Linked DNA regions of Desulfatibacillum aliphaticivorans DSM 15576. The protein of the gene in region 1 interacts with the protein of each later gene in a pairwise test. Links are inferred from orthologs where the notes say so. Each region holds a gene or a part of one and is shown on either strand. Other genes may lie near its edges. The genes, in order: G491_RS0120975 and mrdA.

The links.
Region 2: the proteins of G491_RS0120975 (region 1) and mrdA interact in binary tests that used the Escherichia coli proteins (3 or more experiments, as listed by UniProt). The link is inferred for Desulfatibacillum aliphaticivorans DSM 15576 from one-to-one orthologs.

What each region holds. Positions count from the first base shown.
Region 1 is NZ_AUCT01000027.1:16,802-28,052, forward strand. What follows is about bases 5,597-8,665. They hold G491_RS0120975 (penicillin-binding protein 1A), read right to left. Parts: upstream 8,304-8,665; coding sequence 5,889-8,303; downstream 5,597-5,888. Other genes in these bases: G491_RS31800 (elongator complex protein 3), read left to right, coding at 5,597-5,911. Also shown: G491_RS0120940 (type I restriction-modification system subunit M), read left to right, coding at 1-273; G491_RS0120945 (PDDEXK nuclease domain-containing protein), read left to right, coding at 270-1,310; G491_RS0120950 (restriction endonuclease subunit S), read left to right, coding at 1,303-3,003; G491_RS0120955 (DUF5655 domain-containing protein), read left to right, coding at 3,013-3,924; G491_RS0120965 (DUF167 domain-containing protein), read right to left, coding at 4,348-4,668; more of G491_RS31800, read left to right, coding at 4,850-5,596; G491_RS0120980 (hypothetical protein), read left to right, coding at 8,769-11,006; G491_RS0120985 (hypothetical protein), read left to right, coding at 11,086-11,251. UniProt on the Escherichia coli protein: Cell wall formation. Synthesis of cross-linked peptidoglycan from the lipid intermediates.
Region 2 is NZ_AUCT01000039.1:25,866-37,047, forward strand. What follows is about bases 6,985-9,984. They hold mrdA (penicillin-binding protein 2), read left to right. Parts: upstream 6,985-7,536; coding sequence 7,537-9,432; downstream 9,433-9,984. Other genes in these bases: mreC (rod shape-determining protein MreC), read left to right, coding at 6,985-7,035; G491_RS0124530 (hypothetical protein), read left to right, coding at 7,032-7,544; rodA (rod shape-determining protein RodA), read left to right, coding at 9,441-9,984. Also shown: G491_RS0124505 (propionyl-CoA synthetase), read left to right, coding at 1-861; G491_RS0124510 (formate--tetrahydrofolate ligase), read right to left, coding at 1,036-2,799; G491_RS0124515 (ribonuclease catalytic domain-containing protein), read left to right, coding at 3,039-5,021; G491_RS0124520 (rod shape-determining protein), read left to right, coding at 5,138-6,184; more of mreC, read left to right, coding at 6,199-6,984; more of rodA, read left to right, coding at 9,985-10,547; G491_RS32350 (bactofilin family protein), read left to right, coding at 10,573-10,968; G491_RS0124550 (F0F1 ATP synthase subunit B family protein), read left to right, coding at 11,149-11,182. UniProt on the Escherichia coli protein: Catalyzes cross-linking of the peptidoglycan cell wall. Responsible for the determination of the rod shape of the cell. Is probably required for lateral peptidoglycan synthesis and maintenance of the correct diameter during lateral and centripetal growth.

The DNA.
Region 1 (11,251 bases):
TTGACGATCCAGGAATTTGATCTGGAAAAATCCTGGTGGGGGGGCGCCTCCCGCAGGGGTCGAAAAACTACTGAATATGCATGGAAGATCCCCGCCAAGGAACTGGTCGAGCGCAACTATAACCTGGACTGCAAAAACCCCTATGAAGTGGAAGTCAACCACCGGGATCCGGAAGAGTTGATGGCCGAATATGAAGAGATCGTCAGGCAACTGGAAGAAGCTCAGCAGGCCCTCAAGGCAGAGCTGATAGCCTGCCTGGGAGGCAAGGCATGAGCGACAAACCGGTTTCCCTGACTACCCCTCCGATAGGTTACGCGGACTGGCTGGCGGACCTGAAAGCCCGCATTCATGCGGCCCAGCAACGCGCCGCCCTGGCGGTTAATAGCGAGTTGGTGACGCTCTATTGGCAGATCGGCCGCGATATCCTGGCCCGGCAGGCGGAGCAAGGCTGGGGCTCCAAAGTGATCGACCGCCTGGCTCAAGACCTCCGCAAGGCCTTTCCGGACATGAAAGGCTTTTCACCCCGCAACCTCAAGTATATGCGCGCCTTTGCCGAAGCATGGCCCGAATTTGAATTTGTGCAAGAGGTGCTTGCACAATTGCCCTGGTATCATCAACTCGCCCTGCTCGATAAACTGAAAGCGGCGGATGAACGCCGCTGGTACGCCCGCAAGGCCATTGAAAACAACTGGTCTCGCAACGTGCTGGTGATGCAGATCGAAGCCCGCCTGCTGGAACGCCAGGGCAAGGCCGTCACCAATTTCGAACAGCGCCTGCCCAAGCCCGACTCCGACCTTGCCCGGGAATCCCTTAAAGACCCGTACCGTTTTGATTTCCTCGGTTTGACGGAGGAAGCTCAGGAACGGGAGGTCGAATCCGCCTTGGTGCGGCATGTCACCAAATTTTTGTTGGAACTGGGCGCGGGTTTTGCTTTTGTGGGCCGTCAGGTTTTGCTCAACGTGGGGGGGGAGGAGTTTTTTTTAGACCTGCTCTTTTACCACCTCAAACTACGCTGCTATGTGGTGATCGAACTCAAGGCGAGTAAGTTCAAACCCGAACATCTGGGGCAGTTAGGGTTCTACCTGACCGCTGTGGATCGTCAAATAAAGGACGAACAGGACAGTCCCGCCATCGGCCTTTTGCTGTGTAAAAGCAAGAACAAGGTGGTGGCCGAATACGCTTTGGGCGACAAAACCCAGCCCATGGGCATTGCTGAATATAGTCTCATGGAATCTCTGCCCGAACCCTTGCAGGCCAGCCTGCCCAGCATCGAGCAAATCGAAAAGGAACTGGAGGGCGGTAATGAATAATAAAACCGTCCAACTCCTGGAACAGCGCTTTGACGTTGCCTTTGCCGCGCCTGAGGGAGTGAAGAAACTTCGGGAAGTGATCCTGACCCTGGCCATGCAGGGCAGGCTGGTGGAACAGGATCCAAACGACCCGCCCGCTTCGGAGCTTCTGAAAAAAATCCAGGCTGAAAAGCAGCGCTTGGTAAAGGCAAAAAAGATCAAAAAGCCCAAACCCCTGCCGCCTGTCAAGCCGGAGGACATGCCTTACGAATTGCCCCAAGGGTGGGAATGGGTGCGGTTGGGGGAAATTGGAATTATCAATCCTCGAAATGACGCCGAGGACTTAACGCTCGCCGGTTTTGTTCCAATGCCTTTAATTCCTGAGGGGTATTCCGAAACCCATCAATTTGAGGAACGACAGTGGGGTGATATTAAAAAGGGGTACACGCATTTTGCTAACGGTGATGTCGGCATGGCCAAGATTACGCCATGCTTTGAAAATGCCAAGTCCTGTGTGTTTTCGGATTTACCCAATGGAATTGGTGCGGGAACGACGGAACTTCACATTTTTAGGAATACATTTAAGGCCGTTATAGCGAGATTCTTGCTATATTATCTAAAGAACCCATTGAACATCTCCAAGGCTGTTCCAAATATGACCGGTTCCGCAGGTCAGAAGCGCGTACCGACGCCATACTTCACTGCGCAACCGTTCCCGCTTCCGCCGATAGCTGAACAACAACGGATCGTAGCCAAAATCGACCTGTTAATGGCCCGTTGCGACGAGTTGGAAAAGCTCAAGAAAGAAAGGGCCGAAAAGCGGCTGGCCGTCCACGCCTCCGCGATCAAGAAACTTCTTGAAGAGCCGGGCGCTCCGGCTTGGGACTTTCTTCAGCGGCACTTTGGCGAACTCTACGCCGTCAAGGAAAACGTGACGGAACTCCGTGAGGCCATCCTCCAGCTTGCCGTCATGGGCCGCCTTGTTCCCCAGGACCCCAACGATCCACCCGCTAGCGAACTACTAAAGGAGATCAAAGCTGAAAAACAACGCTTGGTTAGGGCAGGTGAAATTAAAACGCCCAAGCCCCTGCCGCCTATCGCACCGGAGGAGGCTCCCTACAGATTGCCGCAAGGATGGGCTTGGACGAGGCTTGGAGAACTTGGACACGTAATGGGTGGGGGCACTCCAAGAAAAACCAATCCAATATATTGGGATGGTACAATTCCTTGGGTCAGTCCTAAAGACATGAAGGTAGATTACATGATTGATACTCAAGATCACGTTTCGCCAAAAGGAATCAAGAATAGCACTTTAAAATTAATACCAATTAATGCAATTCTCATGGTTGTCAGAGGAATGATTCTCGCGCATTCATTCCCGACATCTCTTACTGAGGCAACTGTGACAATAAACCAAGATATGAAAGCACTATGCCCATATGTCCAAGGAAGTCAACAATACCTACTGTTCTACTTAAAAGGAATGAAGAACATTTTTTTAAATTTGGTTGAGCGTTCGACACATGGAACATGTCGACTTGATTCCAAGAAACTTTTTTCAACAATTGTTAGTTTACCCCCGCTACCCGAACAACACCGCATCGTCGCCCGCATCAATCGGTTGATGTCTCTATGCGACACGCTCGACCAGCAGATCGCCGCCGCCGAAGACAAGCAGACCGAACTGCTAAACGCCGTGATGGCGAAGATATAAGGAGATCCCATGAGCGACATCAAGTTGTTTTCAATATCCGGCGGCAAGGTTTCCGAGCTTCAGGGAAAGTCGGTTGCTTTGGAGAAATCCTTGCAGAATCTCATGGAGGCGAACCTGGAAGCCTTTTTGGGCGTTCGGTTCCTGGCCTCGGAGTATTACACGGGAAAGGCCTTCAGAGGCAAGATTGACACCTTGGGGCTGGACGAAAACGGCTGCCCGGTCATTATCGAGTACAAAAGAACCCTCAACGAGAATGTCATCAATCAGGGCTTGTTTTATCTGGACTGGCTTATGGATCACAAAGCCGAGTTCGAGCTGTTGGTGATGAAAAATATTGGCAAGAAAGCATTCGAATCCATTGAATGGAGCGGTCCGCGTCTTTTGTGTATCGCCGGCGATTTTACCAAATACGACGAACACGCCGTGGCCCAGATCAACCGGAACATCGAGCTGATCCGCTATCGAAAATACGGCGATGAATTGCTGCTTCTTGACTTGGTCAATGCCACCACCGCCATCACGGACGACTCAGGCTCTGCAAAAGGCAATGGGTCTGCGTCCAAACATAAAACCGTTTCCGAGTGCCTTGATGGCGCCAGCCAGGAGTTGTCCGACCTGTATGAGGCCTTAAAGTCCTATATGGAAGCGCTGGGGGATGATGTACAGGTTAAAACGCTTAAGCACTATGTCGCCTTTAAACGCATAAAGAATTTTGCCTGTGTAAGCCTGTATCCACAATCCGGGGCAGTATGCCTTTGGGTGAAGGTGAATCCGGATGCAATTGCGCTCAAGGAAGGCTTTACGCGGGATGTGCGCAAAATTGGACACCTTGGCACCGGAGACCTGGAGATCACCATCCGTTCCGGGGAGGATCTGGAAAAAGCCAAAGACCTAATTTTGAAGAGTTACGAAGCGAGTTGAGATAAGGACGCCTTGGCTTTGCGCCGACTGCTTTCAATTTAGGCATAAAAAAAGGGATCAGGCGGTTTCGCCTAATCCCTTTGGCTTTTCTATGGTAGCGGGGGCTGGATTCGAACCAACGACCTTCGGGTTATGAGCCCGACGAGCTACCAGACTGCTCCACCCCGCAACAGGAATTCCACCTTATAGATTAAGGCGGTTCATATGTCAAGATATTATTTGAAAAGTCCGCATCCATCAAGGGATTTTGCTTGCATTATCCAGTGATTTCAGGGGCTCCGGCGCTCATTATTCCTTGCGCCCTCCAAACGGCCTCTTGTGGGGCCGCGCTTGAACACGCCGTCTCTTCGAGAATCAGCGAAAGGGACCTCTACCATACATCCGGTCCCATTGTCAGCAAAAAAATTCGCTTTCGCAAATCATTTATACGGCAAGCTCTTCGATGATCTTCCGCAGGCGGGCCAATTCTTTTTTGGAGCCTTCCTCTCTGGGGCGAACCATTATCTGTTTCGTCCGGCCTGTCTCGCCGCTCAGGATTTTAATGGAGGAATTAGGCAGCTTAAGGGTTTTAGCCAAAAACTGGATGCACATCTTATTGGCCGCGCCCCCCACGGGCGGGGCTTTCAGCTTGATTTTCAGGGCTCCGTCCTGCAACCCCACGACTGCGTTCACGCTGGATCGGGGCAGCACTTTAATGGGAAAAACCAAGCCTCCGTCCTTTTCTGCAACCAAGCCGGGCATCATAACACTTTTCTTTTTCAGGACAGATAAGAGTTGTTTGGGCGTTAATTTCAACAAAGTATTCATAGCATACATGGCAGGCCCCCGCCAGAGGCAGTTTAGCGGGCCGGGTCAAAGGGCAAAGCGTTTTTTCCTTTATGGGTGAAACGTTTCCGTGTAAGTTTAATGTCGGCGGTGCGTTGAAATGGAAAAAGAAAAAAGGCCCTTTGTCATTCCCCTCTTTTTGCCCCATGCGGGGTGCCCGCACCAGTGCGTGTTTTGCAACCAAAGGGCCATCACCGGCGCCGCCCACCCCTTCAGCGTCGCGGGCGCCCGGGCGGAGGTGGAGCGTTACCTTTCCTTTCCCCGCAAGTCCAAGGGGCCAACCATCATTTCGTTTTACGGCGGCAATTTTCTGGGTATTTCCCGGAAGCGCATCCGGGACCTACTGGACTTGGCGAGCCAATATGTCAGCCAGGGCAGGGTGGACGGCATCCGTTTTTCCACCCGGCCTGATACGGTGAGCCCCCAAAGCCTGTCCCTATTGGAAGGGTATCCGGTTAAAACCGTGGAGCTTGGCGTGCAATCCATGGATGAAGGGGTTTTGGCTGCGTCTCAACGCGGGCATACAGTCCTGGAAACCAGGACTGCTCATGCACTGTTGCGGGAAAGAGATTACGAAACCGGCCTTCAGATGATGATCGGCCTTCCCGGGGACGACGGCGCCCAATCCCTGGCCAGCGCCCGTGAAATTGCCGCGCTTTCCCCGGACTTCGTTCGGATTTATCCCACGGTGGTTTTGGAAAACAGCCCCCTGGCGGAAATGTGGCGAAGCGGGCGATACGAGGCCTTAACTCTGGATCGGGCCGTGGATTTATGCTCGAAGGCGTACGGCATGTTTCATGAGGCGAATATTCCGGTTGTGCGCATGGGGCTGGCCGTCTCGGACTCCCTGGACGAGGAGGGCGCGGTTCTGGCCGGACCTTATCACCCGGCCTTCGGGCATTTGGCGCTTTCGGCCTGGTTTCTGGAAAAGGCTCTCATCCTGCTAAAAGACGCAGGCCTTTCCAGCGGACGGGTTGCCTTTAGGGTGCATCCCCAAAGCGTGTCGGTGCTGCGCGGCCTGAAAAACTCCAATATGGACGCCTTGGAAGGGCGGCTGGGAGAGCGTCCCGGCGTTATAGAAGATCAGGGGCTGCAGCGGGATCAGCTTGCCCTTGAGCGCCCCTCCAAACTCTCCGGTTTTACTGGATCAGATCGTTCCTGAACAAGTCGCTCGCTTCTTCCACCTCGCCCGGCCTGGGGGTGTATTTTGTGGGCGCGGTTCCTTGCTTAAAACACTCAAACACGGTTTTTTTGGACTCGGGAATGGCCAAAAGGCCGGTTTCCGCGTCGATTTTCGCCCAATCCACGCCTTCGGGCACGGGGAACACCCGCACCGGCTTGTCCTTTAAAGCCTGCTGCATGAAATCCAGCCAAATGGGGCTGGCGGCCCTGGAGCCCGTCTCCCCCTTGCCCATGGGGCGTTCGTTGTCGTAGCCCACCCAGACTCCGGTCACCAATCGAGGCGTATAGCCCACAAACCAGGCGTCGTACAGATCGTTTGTGGTGCCGGTCTTGCCGGCGGCGGGCCGGTTAAGCGCCTTGATCCGCCAGCCGGTGCCGTGCTCCACAACCCCCTGCAAGAGATGGGTCATAACGTAGGCCGTGCTCTGGTCGATGGCCTTGCGGCTGTTGTGGGTGTATTCCTCAAGCACATTGCCTTCCCGATCGGTAATCCGGGTGACGAAGCAGGGTTCGATGTAAAAGCCCTGGTTGGCGAATACGGAATAAGCCTGCACCAGCTCCAGCACGGAAAGCCCCGAAGACCCGAGCGCCAGGGACAGGTCCGGGGAGAGGTTGGAGGTGATGCCGAATTTCCTGGCGTAGTCAATGACGTAAGGAACCGTAATATCCTGCATGATCTTGACCGTGGGCACGTTTCTGGACTGCGCCAGCGCGTCCCGCAGGAGAGTCTTGCCGTGAAATTTTTCCTTGTAATTCTGAGGTTTCCACGTGAAATCATTGGACGAATCGTTAAAGACCACGGCGGTGTCGTGGAGGATGGTCGCCGGGGTGTAGCCCTTGTCGATAGCCGCGCTGTATATGATGGGCTTGAAGGCCGATCCCGGCTGCCTCCGGGATTGATAGGCCCTGTTGAATTTGCTGGAGTTGAAATCCCGGCCGCCCACCATGGCCTTTACATGGCCCGTCTCGGTTTCTATGCATAACAGGGCGGATTCCGCCTTGGGCTCCTGCTCCAGGGCAACGGAATACAGGTCGGAGTCTTCCGCTTTTTCCTTGATTTTTACTTCAATAACATCCCCCACCTCCAGGGCCTGGGATATTCTTTGGATGGTTCCGCCCCAGTCGTAAGGGGCGATATCCAGGTTGGGCTTTCTGGCCCACTTCATGTCCGCTATGACTAGCGTTCCCATGGACGCCCCCATGCGGACCATGGCCAGTTTGTCATCGTCCGCAATGGAGACCACCACGCCCTTGACGATGGAGTCCGCGGCGGGAGGCTCTTGAGGGAGCTCAGCGGAAAAACCCTCTATCTGTTCAGGCTGGATGTGTTCCAAAGGGCCGCGGTAGCCTTCCCTTTTGTCCAGGTCTCTCAGTCCCTTTTCAATGACTTCCCGGGCGATTTTCTGCATTTCAATATTGGCGGCCGTGGTGATGGTCAGGCCTCCGGTCAACAGCATCTCCTGGCCGTATTTATCCTCCACATAACGCCTGACATACTCCGTGTAATTGGGAATCTGCTCCATATAGAGGTTGCGGCGGGGCTTGATGTCCAGCGTATCCAGTTCGCTGACCGCCTTGGCCACTTCCATGTTGGTGATGTATTGCTCATCAAACATCCGATTCAGGACGTATACCGCTCTGGCTTTGGCCTTTTCCCAATGATGGAAAGGCGAGTACCGGCTGGGCGCCTGAGGAAGGCCGGCCAGGATGGAGCATTGCGCCAACGTCATTTGGGAGGCGTGAATGCCGAAATAATTCTGGGCCGCAGCCTCAACCCCGTAGGCCCCGTGGCCCAGGTATATCTGATTGAGGTACAGGTATAAAACTTCCTCTTTGGAAAAGGCTTTGTCTATGCGCCGGGCCAGGATGGCTTCCTTGATTTTTCTTTCATAGCTTTTTTCCCTGGTCAGCAAAAACGACCTGGTCACCTGTTGGGTGATTGTGCTTCCTCCCTGGACGATGGCTCCGGCCTCTATATTTTTTATCATGGCCCGCAAGATCCCTAAAAAGTCCGTTCCGGCATGCTTGTAAAATCTGGAGTCCTCAGCAGCCACAAAGGCTTTCAGCAGCATGGGAGGCATTTGCTCCAAGGGGATGACAATGCGCCTTTCCTTGAAAAACTCTCCGATTTTGCGTCCGTCATCAGAATAAACCGTGGATACAATGGGGGGGCGGTAGTCAGCTAAACTGGAAATTTGCGGCAGGTTTTGAGAGAAGTGAAGATACAAAGCCCCCCCGGCGCAGGCCGCTAAAACAGCGCCTATGATCATGAGAGCAAAGAAAAATTTAAACAGTCTATAGAGCAGGCTTTTTTTCTTGGGCTTGTTGCGTTTTTTTTGTTTGGAGGCCGCAGAGTTGTTGTTTTTGGGCATAATCGCTTTCCTTGCAGTGGAATCTATAATGGCAAACCATTGTATGGCGAGTTGGGTGCAAGGTCAATACAAACCATGTATTTTTATCGGGTTTATGGTTTTTGAAGATATTTTAAGCGGCCGTGGAAAAAAGTAATACAGCTCTAAAATTAAGGGAGGTGAGCTATTTCACAATTTTTCTTAAATTTAACTTGCATAACTTAGGACGAGTGTGATAGCTATTTGATATGTTGAGATAAACTAAAATTCAATTGCAATCCGGTAGGTCCTGGGAGGGGATAAATGTACCAGATGGGGGGATGTCTCTTGTGTTTGCCACAATATGTGGACCTTTAGACGGAATTTACTGACTTTCAGCTGTTTACACTTGGGTTGATTACTAAGGCGGTTCCCAGTGGTCCGGTATGTGCGAAGGCAGTAGAAAATACAGGACCGGGAGATGGGGGCTGCAAGCAGGAGTTGCCATTGAATTCGCGAGATGAAATTTCGTCAACCGAAAAACTGTTGAATGTTATTCGGGGAGAAGAAGAGGAAGAGGCGTCTTCAAAGTCCGCCTCTCGCCGCAATGCTTCCACACAAAAGTCTTCTTCCGCCAAGAAGAAGCAAAAGCCCTCCAAGCCCAAAAAAGTGCGGGGCGGCGGTAAAGTCGTCAATGTCGGGGTAACCTTTGGCCGTGAACGTCTGGTTTTGGTCAAAGCCAGCCAGATTTCCGAAAAGCGTTGGCGCACCATGGGGCGGAAGATCGTTCCTTATCCCGTGGGAGTGAATCCGTCCTCCCCCGATTTCGCCGCTTTTCTCAAATCTTCGCTTTCCGACTTCTGCTCCGGTTCTTCGGTGCAGGTATGGGCCGCCGTGCCCTCCCAATCCGTTGACATTCGAAGAATTTTCGTCCCCAAGGTGGGGCGGGACGAGCTGCCTGAGGCGGTTTTCTGGACTTTTAAGAAAGAATCCCCCTTTGACGACGCCAAAGTGGTTTTTGACTTTCAGGTGGAAGGGGAAGTTCGGGACTCCGGAGTTTTGAAAATTGCTGTGATCGCATACACGGCGGATCGCGGGGAAGTCAACGGACTTAGAGATCTGTTTGACAAAGCCGGGTATCCTCTCGCCGGGCTTACAGCGCCGCCCTTTTTTGTACAGAACCTGTTTCGTTCCGGCTGGCTGAGAGCGCCGGATGACGCGGTGGCGGTTTTGTATGTGGGGGATGAACGGACCCGTATTGACATTTTTTCGGGCTCGAACCTGGTGCTGACCCGGGGGATAAAAGCGGGCATCCACAGCCTGAGCGAAGCCCTGGTGGAATCGTACAATGAACAATGGCGGTATTCCACCTTGCATATGGCTGAACAGAAGGAAGAGGATTTCGGTCAGGAAATAACCCTGGAGCTCAGCCCGGAAAGCATGGAATCCGTTTCGGAGACAACCGACGCCTCCTCTCTGGAGTCCGCTCCCATGCAGGAACTGGTTATCGAATCGGATTCCTATGACCTCCCTCATGAATTGACGATGGAGTCGTCGTACCAGGACGAACAGACGCCGGAGGGCGTTGTTGAAATTTCCCCGGTGGAGGGGCCTCCTCCTTTGCCGGATTCCGCGGTCTCCAGGTCCGAAACGCCCGCCTTTGAAACGCAGGCGCCGGCCGGTCCGTCTTTCAAGGAATCCAAGGAGCCTCAGTCCCTGGATTTGGAATTGGCCCGGAGGGTGTTGTTGTGGGAGACGGGGGAAAGCCCCCCCCTGGAATCAGGAGACCCAGGCTATGGATTGAGCGCGGAGGAGGTTTTCGATTTCACCCTATCTGCGGCCGACCGCCTTGTCCGCCAATTGGAAAGAACGCTCACCCATTTCCAGAACAACCCCGGAAGTCAAAGGGTCTCAAAAATTCTGGTGTCAGGCCTTCTTAGCTCGCACGCTCCTTTTAAGAATTACATCGGGGAGCAGTTGGGCATACAAAGCGAAGGGGTGGATCCCTGGGCGCCCGGCCTGCCCCTTTCAGCGGGTGATGAGCCTCCCGCCCTTGAGTCCGAGCGGGCCTGCACCGCTCCCGCCCTGAGCTTGGCCCTGTCCACCAACGAACAGACTCCCAACCTGTTATACACGCACGAACAGCGCGAGGCCGTAGAACGGGTTAACAGCATCAACAAAATGATCATCGGCGTGTTTTTGCTTTTATTCATAGCGGCTTTTGGCGTGTACCTCATAGAGGAAAAAGCGGCGGACTCCCGGAAAGCCGTCATAGCCGGGTTAAATGCGGAACTAAGCCAGTTCGGGGCGGCCAAGGATATTGGCCAGGTGCTGGTGGAAGCGTCCAAGGTAAGCAAAGCCTACGAGAACGTCGTGGAAAACAGCATGCGCTTTCAGTCTTTGGCGGCTTTGAATGAACTGGCGCGGGTTTCGCGGGAAATGCAGCCCCAGCGGGTGGAGCTTTTAGGGGTGACTGTGGATTTCCAGGTTGTGGGGGCCGGCAAGAAAAGCAAAAATTCCAAAAAGGATGAACAAGAGGACGCGGTTAAACCGGGCATGGGCCTTGTCCTGGAGGGCGTGGTCATTGGTCAGAGGGACGTCCTGGAGGCTACTCTGGCGACTTTTTGGATGCATTTGGACAATTCCCCGCTGTTCTCGGAAGCAACAATCCACAAGTCCGAAATTCAGGAGTACGCCGACGACGGCGAAGTCCTGCATTTCTTCATGAAGTTGAATGTTGCCTGATACAGACCTTTGATGGAGCGCTATCATCATGGCAGGTGAAAACAAAAAAAGATTGCCAGCATCCAGCCAAAGAATAATTTTGATTTTTACGCTGCTGCTTATTCTTTTAATCATCGGGGGGCCTTTCTGGTCTTACAAGACCACTCAAAAACTGGACAAACAAATTTCCGATCTGAAGCAGGACATTGAAGAGCAGAAGTTGTTGGCGGAAGCCACCGTCCAATTTAAGCTGGCCGTAAAAACCC
Region 2 (11,182 bases), on another replicon or contig:
AATTACGACCTTTCCAATTTTAAAATTCTCTTTCTGGCCGGCGAGCGGTCCGATCCCGACACCATCACCTGGTCCGAAAGGAATTTGGGCGTACCGGTCATCGACCACTGGTGGCAGACCGAAACCGGTTGGGCCATTGCAGCCAACTGCATGGGCCTCCATCACTTTCCGGTCAAATACGGCAGCCCCACCAAAGCGGTTCCCGGCTGGAACGTCCAGGTGCTGGACGAAATGGGCCGTCCTGCGGCGCCCGGTCAGATCGGCGCCCTGGTGGTCAAGCTCCCGCTGCCTCCTGGAACCCTGCCCACCCTGTGGGGCAACGATCAGGCCTTTGTGAACAAGTATCTGCGGGATTTTGACGGATATTACACCACGGCCGACGCAGGATACATCGATGAAGACGGCTACATCTACGTCATGGCTCGCACCGACGACATCATCAACGTAGCCGGGCACCGCCTGTCCACAGGCGCCATGGAAGAAGTCCTGGCCGACCACCCGGACGTGGCTGAATGCGCCGTGCTCGGAGTGGAAGATCCCCTAAAGGGACAATTGCCCCTGGGCTTCCTGGTGCTGAACGCCGGGGTCACCCGCAGCAATGACGAGATTGTCAAGGAAGTTGTGGAAATGATCCGGGAGCGCATCGGCCCTGTGTCCGCCTTCAAAACCGCCACGGTGGTCGACCGCCTGCCCAAAACCCGGTCCGGCAAGATTCTCCGGGGCGTTATGCGGCAGATCGCGGACAACAAGTCCTATCGCATGCCGGCCACCATCGATGATCCATCCATTCTGAAGGAAATTGAAAATGCATTGAATACGATAGGTTATGCTAGCTCCCGGGCTACTGCAACTCCCTCCTGACGGCCCGGAACCCCCTCTTTTGCCCCCCCAATAGGTATTAACGCCTGTTTTTCGGCCCGTCCTTCCCCAGGGCGGGCCGAAAAAACAAAAAAAGCCCGAAGCGCTTTTGCGCTTCGGGCTTTTGTATACTGCAATCCAATTAAGGACGAATACACGCCCTCATGGATGATGGATCTAGAACAGGCCGGAAACCTTACCGGTTGCGGGATCCACGTCAATGCGGCGGAAGGCCGGGTTGGAGCCGGTTCCGGGCATGAGGCTGATGGTTCCAGCGCAGGGGCACAGGAACTTGGCGCCGGAGTAGATCAACACGTCGCGGATAGGCAGACGCCATCCCTTGGGCACACCCTTCTTGACGGGATCGTGGGACAGGGACAGGTGGGTCTTGACCATCATGGTGGCGAAGTCAGCGTACTTGGGATCGCTTTCCAGCATCTCTGCCTTGGCCGCAGCTTCGGGAGCCCAGTCAACGCCGTCGGCGCCGTAAACTTCCGTGGCGATCTTGTTGACGCGGTCGCGCAGTTTCATTTCCAGGGGATACAGGAAGTCAAAGTCATTGCCTTCTTCGCAGGCTTCGATCACAGCGTCGGCGAATTCCAGAGCGCCTTCGCCGCCCTTTTCCCAATGCTTGGACTCGGCGCAGCGGGCGCCGGCGGCTTCAGCAGCCTTGCGGACGATGGCGCACTCGGCGTCGGTGTCGGTGTAGAAACGGTTGATGCAGACGACAGGGTTGATGCCGGCTTTGCGGATAACGCCGATCATGTGAACCATGTTCTCGCAGCCCTTTTCCACCAGTTCCAAATTTTCCTTGGTGTAAGCGTCGTCCAGAGCCTTGCCGGCCACGACCTTGGGTCCGCCGCCGTGCATTTTCAGGGCGCGGATGGTGGAGGTCAGAACGGAAACGTGGGGTTTGAGGCCGGAGAAGCGGCACTTCACGTTCCAGAACTTCTCGAATCCGATGTCAGCGGCGAAGCCGGACTCGGTTACGTGGTAGTCGAACAGTTTCAGGCCGACGCGGTCGGCGATGATGGAGCTCTGACCCACGGCGATGTTGGCGAAGGGGCCGGCGTGCACGAAGCAAGGCTGATATTCGGCGGTGCACATGAGCGTGGGGTTGATGGTGTTGCGCATGAAAGCGGCCATGGCGTTGCCGACTTCCAGGTCGCCGCAGGTGACGGGCTTGCCGGATTTGTCGAAGGCCACGGTGATGTTGTTGATGCGCTCTTTCAGGTCGGCCAGGTCGGTTGCCACGGCCAGGATGGCCATGAGCTCGGAACCGACGGCGATGCCGAACTTGCTCTGCATGGTGTAGCCGTCAAAACGGCCGCCGAGGCCGATGACGATGTTGCGCAGGGCCTGGGCGCAGAAGTCGATGATCCAGCCGAACTCCACGCGGGTGGGGTCGATGTCCAGGCGGCGCATGCCGGTCAGACGCTGGAGCTGTTCGTCATTGTAGTTGCGCTCGTGCTGCATACGGGCGGTCATGGCGACCATGCCCAGGTTATGGGCGTTCATGATGTCGTTGATGTCGCCGGTGAGGCCCAGAGAGAACTCGGTCATGGGGATGAGCAGGGAGTTTCCGCCGCCTGCAGCCGTTCCCTTAACGTTCATGGTGGGTCCGCCGGAGGGCTGACGCAGGGCGCCGCCGACGTTCTTGCCGCGCATGCCAAGGCCTTCCATGAGGCCGACGGAGGTGGTGCTTTTGCCTTCTCCCAAGGGGGTGGGAGTGATGGCGGTTACTTCAATGTACTTTCCGTCAGGTCTGTCTTTCAGCCTGTCGATAATCTTCAGGAAGTCGACTTTTGCCAGACGACCCATGGGGAGCATTTCGTCGCTCTGGAGTCCAAGTTTTTCCGCCCATTGTTCGGGAGTAGGCATGTTCTCTTCAGCAGCTTCAGAAATCTGCCAGTCTGCCATTTCCACTGCGTTGTAAGCCATTTTGTTTCCTCCTTAAAGGTTTCTTTGTGCACAAATTGAACCCGGGCATACCTATGCCAAGGTTCATAATCTGTCCGTAATTCCCAGGTTTTCCACCCTTACTATATGTCACGGGAATTTCCCATACCATGGCAAATAGGGCTTTGCAACGCTATTTTATAAGAATGCGGACAGGAATGCGCCTCGAAGCACAGCTTTAATTGACTTTCCGAATGCCCGTTGTTATGTTCGTGTTAAACATGGAACTTGGAACCTTAATAGAATATATCGACCGGAAAAAAGTAATTTGCGCGGTCATAATGCAGGCGAAAAAACAGAAGGTGCGGCTACTCACTCAGGCTAATCGCGAGGTGAGCGTGTCGGAGCATCGCCTGTTTTGCGTGTCCGGACGCCTGGACCCGGAGATAGGACGGGACCGCCTTGTGGACCTGCTGTCCGAAACGTCCGCCCGAAGAGAGGCTCTTAAGGCCCAAGTGAACGTCTATGACCTGTGGGAAGTGGTCCATGAAGAGGAACAGTGGATCGATGCAGAAACCATGGCCGGCTTGGCTTTCGGGATTTCCCCGGAGCCGGATCACGTCTCTGCCGTCATCCGGGCTTTTTTCAATGACCGGGTGTATTTCAAGTTTGATGTCACCCGTTTTTTGCCCCACAGCCCGGAAAAAGTGGAGCAGATTCAAATCCAGGAACAGGAGATGGCGCGCCGCGCCGCCGTGGTCCAGGAGGGGGGCGAATGGCTGCGGCGGGTTTACGGCCAGGAAAGCCCGGAAGTGCCTCCCGACAAAGAGCAGTTCGTCTCCATAATGCGGAGCCTTTACCTGTTTGAAAAGGACAGCCCCACTTACGACCTGGGCAGGCAAATGGTCCAGGCAGCCGGGATTGATCCCAACAACGGGCTGTTTGAATTTCTCATCCGCCTGGGAGTCTGGGACGAGCACGCCAATCTGGACCTATACCGCATGGACGTCCCCATAGACTTCCCCCGGGAAATCTCCCAGGAAGCCAACGCCCTGGCCAACGGGTCCGGGTTCCGAACCGACACCAGCCAAAGAAGGGACTTCACGGGGCTGCCCGTGCTGACCATAGACGGCCAGGCCACCCTGGACTACGACGACGCCCTGAGCCTGGAAATGGACGGCGACTATTTTAGGGTGGGCATCCATATTTCCGACGTCTCCCATTATGTGGAAAGGGGCTCCCTTCTGGATCAAGAGGCCTTCGCCCGGTCAAGCTCCATATATATGCCGGACGACAAGATACCCATGTTTCCGCCTCTTTTGGCCGAAGGCCTCCTAAGCCTGAAGGCCGACCAGGTCCGGCCCGCCATCAGCGTCATGGTCCGCCTGGATCGGGACGCCGTAGTCCTGGACTACGAGATCTGCCCCAGCCTGGTCCGGGTGCGCCGTCAGCTCACCTATCATGAAGTAAATATGATGGCCGATGACGACAAGGAAATCATCGCCCTGTCCGGTCTGGCGGAAAAACTCCGGGAAAAAAGGCTGGACGACGGCGCGGTCCTGATTTCCCTGCCGGAAATCAACATCTGGCTGGATGAAGAGAAAAACGTAACCCTTCACAAGGTTAATCGGGAAAGCCGCTCCAGAATCCTGGTTTCGGAGTTCATGATCCTGGCCAATCGCCTTATGGCCTCTTTTTTGGCGGATCATGGAAGCCCCGCAGTGTTTCGGGCCCAGCCCGAGCCGCGCCTCCGTTTGTTTGACCGGGATAACGGCACCCTGTATCAAAATTGGATGCAAAGGCGGCACCTTTCCCGCTTCATCCTTTGCCCCAAACCCGAACCCCATTCAGGCCTTGGCGTGGACGCCTATGTGACCGCAACCTCCCCCATACGCAAGTATTTTGATCTGGCGGTGCAAAGGCAAATTCGGGGTGTATTGGGGCTGGACAAGAAATACACCCAAACAGAGGTGGAGAACATTATCGCCAATTCCGAAGTTCCCCTTTCCAAGGTCTCGCGGGTCCAATTTGTGAGAAACCGATACTGGATCCTCAAATACCTGGAAACCAAGTTGGGGAAGACCGAGCCGGGCATGATTCTGGAGCGCAGAAAGGACCGGTTCGTGGCCTTGCTTACCGATTGCCTGGTGGAGTGCACGCTGCCCGTCGCCTCGGATCCCAGCCTGGCGCCGCAAGATGCCGTTCAGTTGCGGATCGTCAAGGTGGACCCCCGGGAGCAATTCCTTGCCGTGGAGTTGGCCTGACCTTTTATTGAATAATGACAAGAGTTATAAATCTCTTGAAAATTCCTGAATCAGGTGTTACGGATAAGCATTTGGCTTATTTGTAGATATGCTGAGTTGCTTGCTAAAGGTGACATATGAATTTTCTGACCGCCATCCATGGTTTATTTTCCAACGACCTGGCCATTGATTTGGGCACCGCCAATACATTGGTCTATGTCAAAGGCAAAGGGATAGTCCTTTCCGAGCCCTCCGTCGTGGCCGTACGCTACGATCCCCGCAGACACCGCGAGGAAGTCCTGAAAGTGGGCACCGAAGCCAAGCGGACTTTGGGCAGGACTCCCGGCAACATCCGCGCCATCCGCCCCATGCGGGACGGCGTTATAGCGGACTTTGACGTCACCGAACGCATGCTCAAGTATTTTATCACCAAAGTCCATAACCGCCGCTGGTGGCCGGTCAGGCCGCGCATCGTGGTGGCCGTGCCTTCCGGCATCACCCAGGTGGAAAAAAGGGCCGTGGAGGAATCCGCGCGCCAGGCGGGCGCCCGGGAAGTGTATTTGATCGAGGAGCCCATGGCCGCGGCCATCGGCGCCGGCCTTCCCATCACCGAGCCCACCTGTAACATGGTGGTGGACATTGGAGGCGGCACAACGGAAGTGGCGGTCATATCCATGGCCGGCATCGTCTACAAGCGCAGCCTTCGGGTGGCCGGCGATAAAATGGACCGGGCCATCATCCAATACATCAAACGCAAGTACAACCTGCTGATCGGGGACAGGACGGCTGAAGCCATCAAAACCATGATCGGCAACGCCTATCCCGATCCGGAAAATATCGAGACCATCGAAGTGAAAGGCCGGGACCTGGTTTCGGGCATTCCGAAAATTCTGGCCATTGACTCCGAAGAAGTGCGCATCGCCATTTCGGAGCAAATTGACGCCATTGTGGAAACCGTCAAGATCGCCCTGGAACAAACTCCTCCGGAGTTGGCGGCCGATATCGTGGACCGCGGCATCACCCTGACCGGCGGCGGAGCCTTGTTGAAAAATCTGGACAAGCTGCTGCGCGAGGAAACCAGCTTGCCCATCACCGTCTGCGACGATCCCTTGTCTACGGTCGCCCTGGGCTCCGGCAAGGCTTTGGACGACATTGAAATCCTCAGGCAGGTGGTTATCAACTAAAGCGGGCTCAAAATATGTTTTCTAAGAAGATGGGCACAGCGCTGGCTTTGATTCTTTTTTTTATGTTCACCGCTGTCCTTCTTCCCACCTTCGGTACAAGAGGCGGTCAGGAGCACCCGGCCGACGGAGTCTTCCAGGTGCTCATCGCTCCTTTTCAGGATGGAGTCACCAGGATTTCCTCCTTTGTCTCCACCACCTGGACCAATTATTTCGCCCTTGTTGAAACCGCTCGGGAAAACAAGGAGCTCCGGCGCGAAGTGGAGTTTCTCCAGCTCATTGCCCATGAGTGCGGGGAAACCAGGCGCCAAAATTCCCGCTTGAAAAACCTTTTGGGCTTCGCCCAGGATGAAGGGGGCAAGGTCGTGACCGCCCTGGTTACGGCCGAGGATCCTTCGGACACCTTTCAGGCAATCTACATCAATCGCGGCAGCATTCACGGCGTCGAGCCGGGTTTGGCCGTGGCCACGCCATTAGGCGTGGTGGGCAGAATCATTGACGTCTCTCCATACCAAAGCAAAGTCCTGCTGATTACCGACCCCAACTTCGCCATGGACGCCAGAGTGGCGCGCACCCGCGCCAGGGGCGTATTGGAGGGCGCCGCCGACGGTCCATGCCAGTTCAAATACGTCATGCAGCAGGAGGACGTGAGCCTGGGGGATATGGTCGTCACCTCGGGGATGGACAAGGTTTTCCCTCCGGGGATCTCCGTGGGCGTGGTGTCCCGCGTGAGAAAAGCGGAGCAGGGAATGTTCCAGGGAATTGTTGTCACTCCCTTTGTGGACTTTTCCCGGCTTGAGGAGGTGCTGGTCCTGCTGAACTCCGAGCCTCCTCCGGAGCAGGAGATGCCATGATTTATTTTCTGCAAATAATGATGGGGCTGTTCATCGTGGTGTTTCAAACCACGTCGCCGGGCCAGGCGGTCCCGCTTTTGTCCTCATATGACATGATGGTTGTTTTCGTGCTGGGCCTGGGACTTTTCAGGCCCCTCAAAGAAGGCGTTATCATCGCCGTTATCTGCGGCCTCGCCATGGACGTATACTCCGGAGCGCCGCCTTGGTACTACTTCGTAACCTACTGCTGGGTCTACGTCGCCGCACGCTGGCTCCCTTCCTTTCTCCACGCGGACAATATAATCTTTATGGCTCTTTTCTGCGGAGGCGGGGTGCTTTTCCAGGAATCTTTCTTGCATTTATGCGTGTTTTTTTTGAAATCCCGGCCGGACGTTCTGATCGAAAGCCTTAAACAATCGGGAGCGGCGGCGCTCTCAGGGGCTGTTACCGGGCCGCTGATCATTTGGGTGCACAATACGATTGTAAAACGGGAAACCAAGCGCCAGGACAGGAGAGAGCGCTTTGTATGATATCACCTCCAGGGAGGTTTGGACGGAGTGGTGCAGGCAAAGAGTGACCTACGCCATGCTCCTCATCGCCGTTGCTTTTGGCGTGCTCGGCCTTCGGCTGGTGTATCTTCAGGTATTTCAGGGGGAGCGGCTTCATCAGCTTTCGGAAAATAACGCCATCCGCCTGGAAAGCCTGGACCCGACCCGGGGGCGGATCATGGACTCCCACGGGGAGATTCTGGCGGACAATCGCCCGCGCTTTGACATTTGCCTGATTCCCCGGGACGCCAAACCCCGGGACGCCATTCTGCCTCTTTTGGCCTCTCTCCTTGAAATGGATGAGACTGAAATCGAAAAGAAGATCGGCAAAGCGGCCTCATTCAAGCCGGTCCTCATAAAAGGGGACGTGGGCCGGGACGTCTTGGGAATCGTGGAAGCCAGGCGGTACGAACTGCCGGGCGTGGTGGTGCGGGTCAAGCCCCAGCGGCATTTTCCCGGCCAGGGCACCACGGCCCATATTGTGGGTTACCTGAGCGAGATTTCCCTGGATGAATTGCGCAGCGGTTCGTATCCCAACCGGAAGCCCGGCGACTTTATCGGCAAATACGGCGTGGAAAAGGAATTCGAGTCCTACCTGGCCGGCAGGCACGGAGGCCGCCAGGTGGAAGCAGACGCCAGGGGCCGGACCGTGCGGATTATGGACACCGTCCCCCCGAAGCCGGGCGCCAATGTTTTTCTCTCTCTGGACATGCGCCTCCAGAAAAAGGCGGAAGAGCTTCTGGACGGTCGTCCCGGAGCCATCGTGGCAGTGGAGGCCGACACCGGAAGAATTTTGGCCATGGTGTCCAGCCCCACGTACGACCCGAACCTGTTTGTGGACGGCATGACCCAAAAGCAGTGGAATGAGCTGATCAAGGATCCGGACCATCCGCTGGAAAACAAGGCCATCCACGGAGGTTATGCGCCCGGCTCCACTTTCAAGATGATCACCGCCATGGCCGGCCTGGAAGAAGGGAAAATCGACAGTCATACGGAATATAACTGCCCGGGCCGCCTGAAATTCGGAGATCGCTATTTTAGATGTTGGAGGCATTGGGGGCATGGAAGTTTGGAGGTTACGGAGGCCATCGCCCAGTCTTGCGACGTCTTCTTTTATAAGGTCGGCCTGGATGTGGGCGTGGACAAGATAGCCGAATACGCCAGGGGGTGCGGCCTGGGCCAGGTTACGGGGCTGGGGCTGGGCAACGAGTCGCCGGGAGTGGTCCCGGATAAAGCGTGGAAGCGCCGCGTTTACAACAAACCCTGGTACCAGGGCGAAACCCTGTCCGTAGCCATAGGCCAGGGCGCAAACTTGACCACCCCATTGCAAATGGCCCTGTTGGCCGCCGCCATCGGCAACGGAGGCTCTCTGTACCGCCCCATCATGGTGGATCGGGTGGAAAGCCCGGAAGGGGATGTCATCCAGGCCTTTTCACCGACGATAAGAACAAAGCTGCCGGTAAGCATGGCCAATCTGGAACTGATCCGAGAAGGCATGTGGGGAGCGGTTAACGGCCCCCGCGGGACGGCGCGGGGCATCTGCCCCGAGTCGCTGGCCATTTCGGGAAAGACCGGGACGGCCCAGGTGGTTGGGCGGAAGGACCGGGATAAATTCCTGAACGAGTTGACCGACAAAATCAAGTACCAGGACCATGCGTGGTTCATCGCCTATGCGCCCAGGGAAGACTGCAAAATAGCCGTGGCGGTTTTTATCAAGCACGGAGGGCACGGAACGGCCTGCGCCCCCCTGGCCAGGGATATAATCAAGGAGTATATGGACGGAAAGAACCCCCCCGGCGCAAAGGACGCCTCCACCCCGGCTGAAACGCCGGAAAATCTCGATGAAACCGACTTGCAAGACAGGGAGTGACGCCGCCCATGTTTGATAGAAGATTGCTTCAGTATTTTGATTGGGGGCTTTTGCTCCTCATCCTCATTATTATGGGGGTGGGGCTCATGACCTTGTACAGCGCCGTAGCCTCCAGCGCCAATCCGGCTGAAATTCGAATCTATTACAAGCAGTTGACGTGGTTCGGCATTGGCCTGGGCGCTATGATCATTTGCTTTTTGCCCCATTATAATGTACTGGATCGTTGGGTGTGGGTCGTTTACGCCATTAGCCTTTTTCTGCTGATTCTGGTATTGGTGGTCGGGAAGAAGATTTCCGGCTCGGTCAGATGGCTGAGCCTGGGGCCCTTTACCTACCAGCCGTCCGAGTTCGCAAAACTGGCTATCATGGTGGTTCTGGCCCATCATTATTCTCAGAACATCCGCACCGGCGGCCTCGGTTTTGTGGATCTCATAAAACCGTTTATATACATGCTGATTCCCTTTGTGCTTATTTTTATGGAGCCGGACCTGGGAACCGGGCTTTTGGTCATGCTAGTGGGAGGGGCCATGACGCTTTTTGTGGGCATTAGAAAGCGAACCATGGCTTGGCTGGCTGCGTTTTGCGCAGCCATCGGTCCGATCGCCTGGATTTACGGCCTCAAGCCGTATCAAAAGGCGCGCATTTTCACCTTTTTGGACCCGGACCGGGATCCGTTGGGGGCTGGGTATCATATTATACAGTCCAAGATCGCCATCGGTTCGGGGATGCTTACCGGCAAGGGATATCTCCAGGGCAGCCAAAAGTCCCTGGCTTTTCTGCCGGAGCAGCACACGGATTTTATATTTTCGGTTTTCGCCGAAGAATGGGGCTTGGCAGGCTCCCTGGTTCTTTTATTCCTGTTTTTGATGCTGATGATCTGGGGGCTTAACATCGCGTACCGCTCCCGGGATCCTTTTGGAGCCCTCCTGGCCACAGGCGTGACCGCCATGATCTTTTGGCAGGTCTTCATCAACGTGGGAATGGTCATGGGCCTCATGCCGGTGGTGGGGGTGCCCTTGCCTCTGGTAAGCTACGGAGGATCGTCCGTGCTGACAATCATGATGGGGTTAGGCCTGCTGCTGAATATAAGCATGCGCAGGTTCCTGTTCGAATAACAAGTAGGACACGAAGGAGAGTTGCATGAAACAGAAGAAAGTCAACGTGCCCATGAACACCTTCATCGGAGAGGGGTTCAAATTCGAAGGGGAGTTGACCTTTGACGGAACCATCCGGGTGGATGGGGAAATCAATGGTCGGGTCAAGAGCACGAACGGAGAAATCGTGGTGGGGGAAAAAGCTGTCGTGGAAGGCGATCTGGACGTGGGCAAGGTGGTGGTCGCCGGAACCCTGCGCGGAATGATCCAGGCCTCCTCGTGTGTGGAAATTCAGAAAAGCGGAAGAGTGGAAGGCGATATCGTCGCTCCGGTGGTGACCATTGAGAGCGGCGCTCTTTTTCATGGAAATTGCTCCATGAAAAACAAAGAATCCAAATCGGAAAAGACGGTGGAGCTTCCTCTGAAAAAGAATGCACTATAGACGCAAAGTCGGGTTTCAAAAAAAACTTTTGACAATTCCCGACTTACGGTGGTATACATCCGCGTCTTTAATTGGGTAGTGGAAAATTTCACGAGCTTAGCCTACGCGGGACGCCGCGGCTGGTAAGTTCTTGAATTTTATTTTGTTTTTAACTATCTGCGGGGCAAGAAGGAAATTCGTATGATTAAAGTTATCCCAGACATCACTGTCGTAT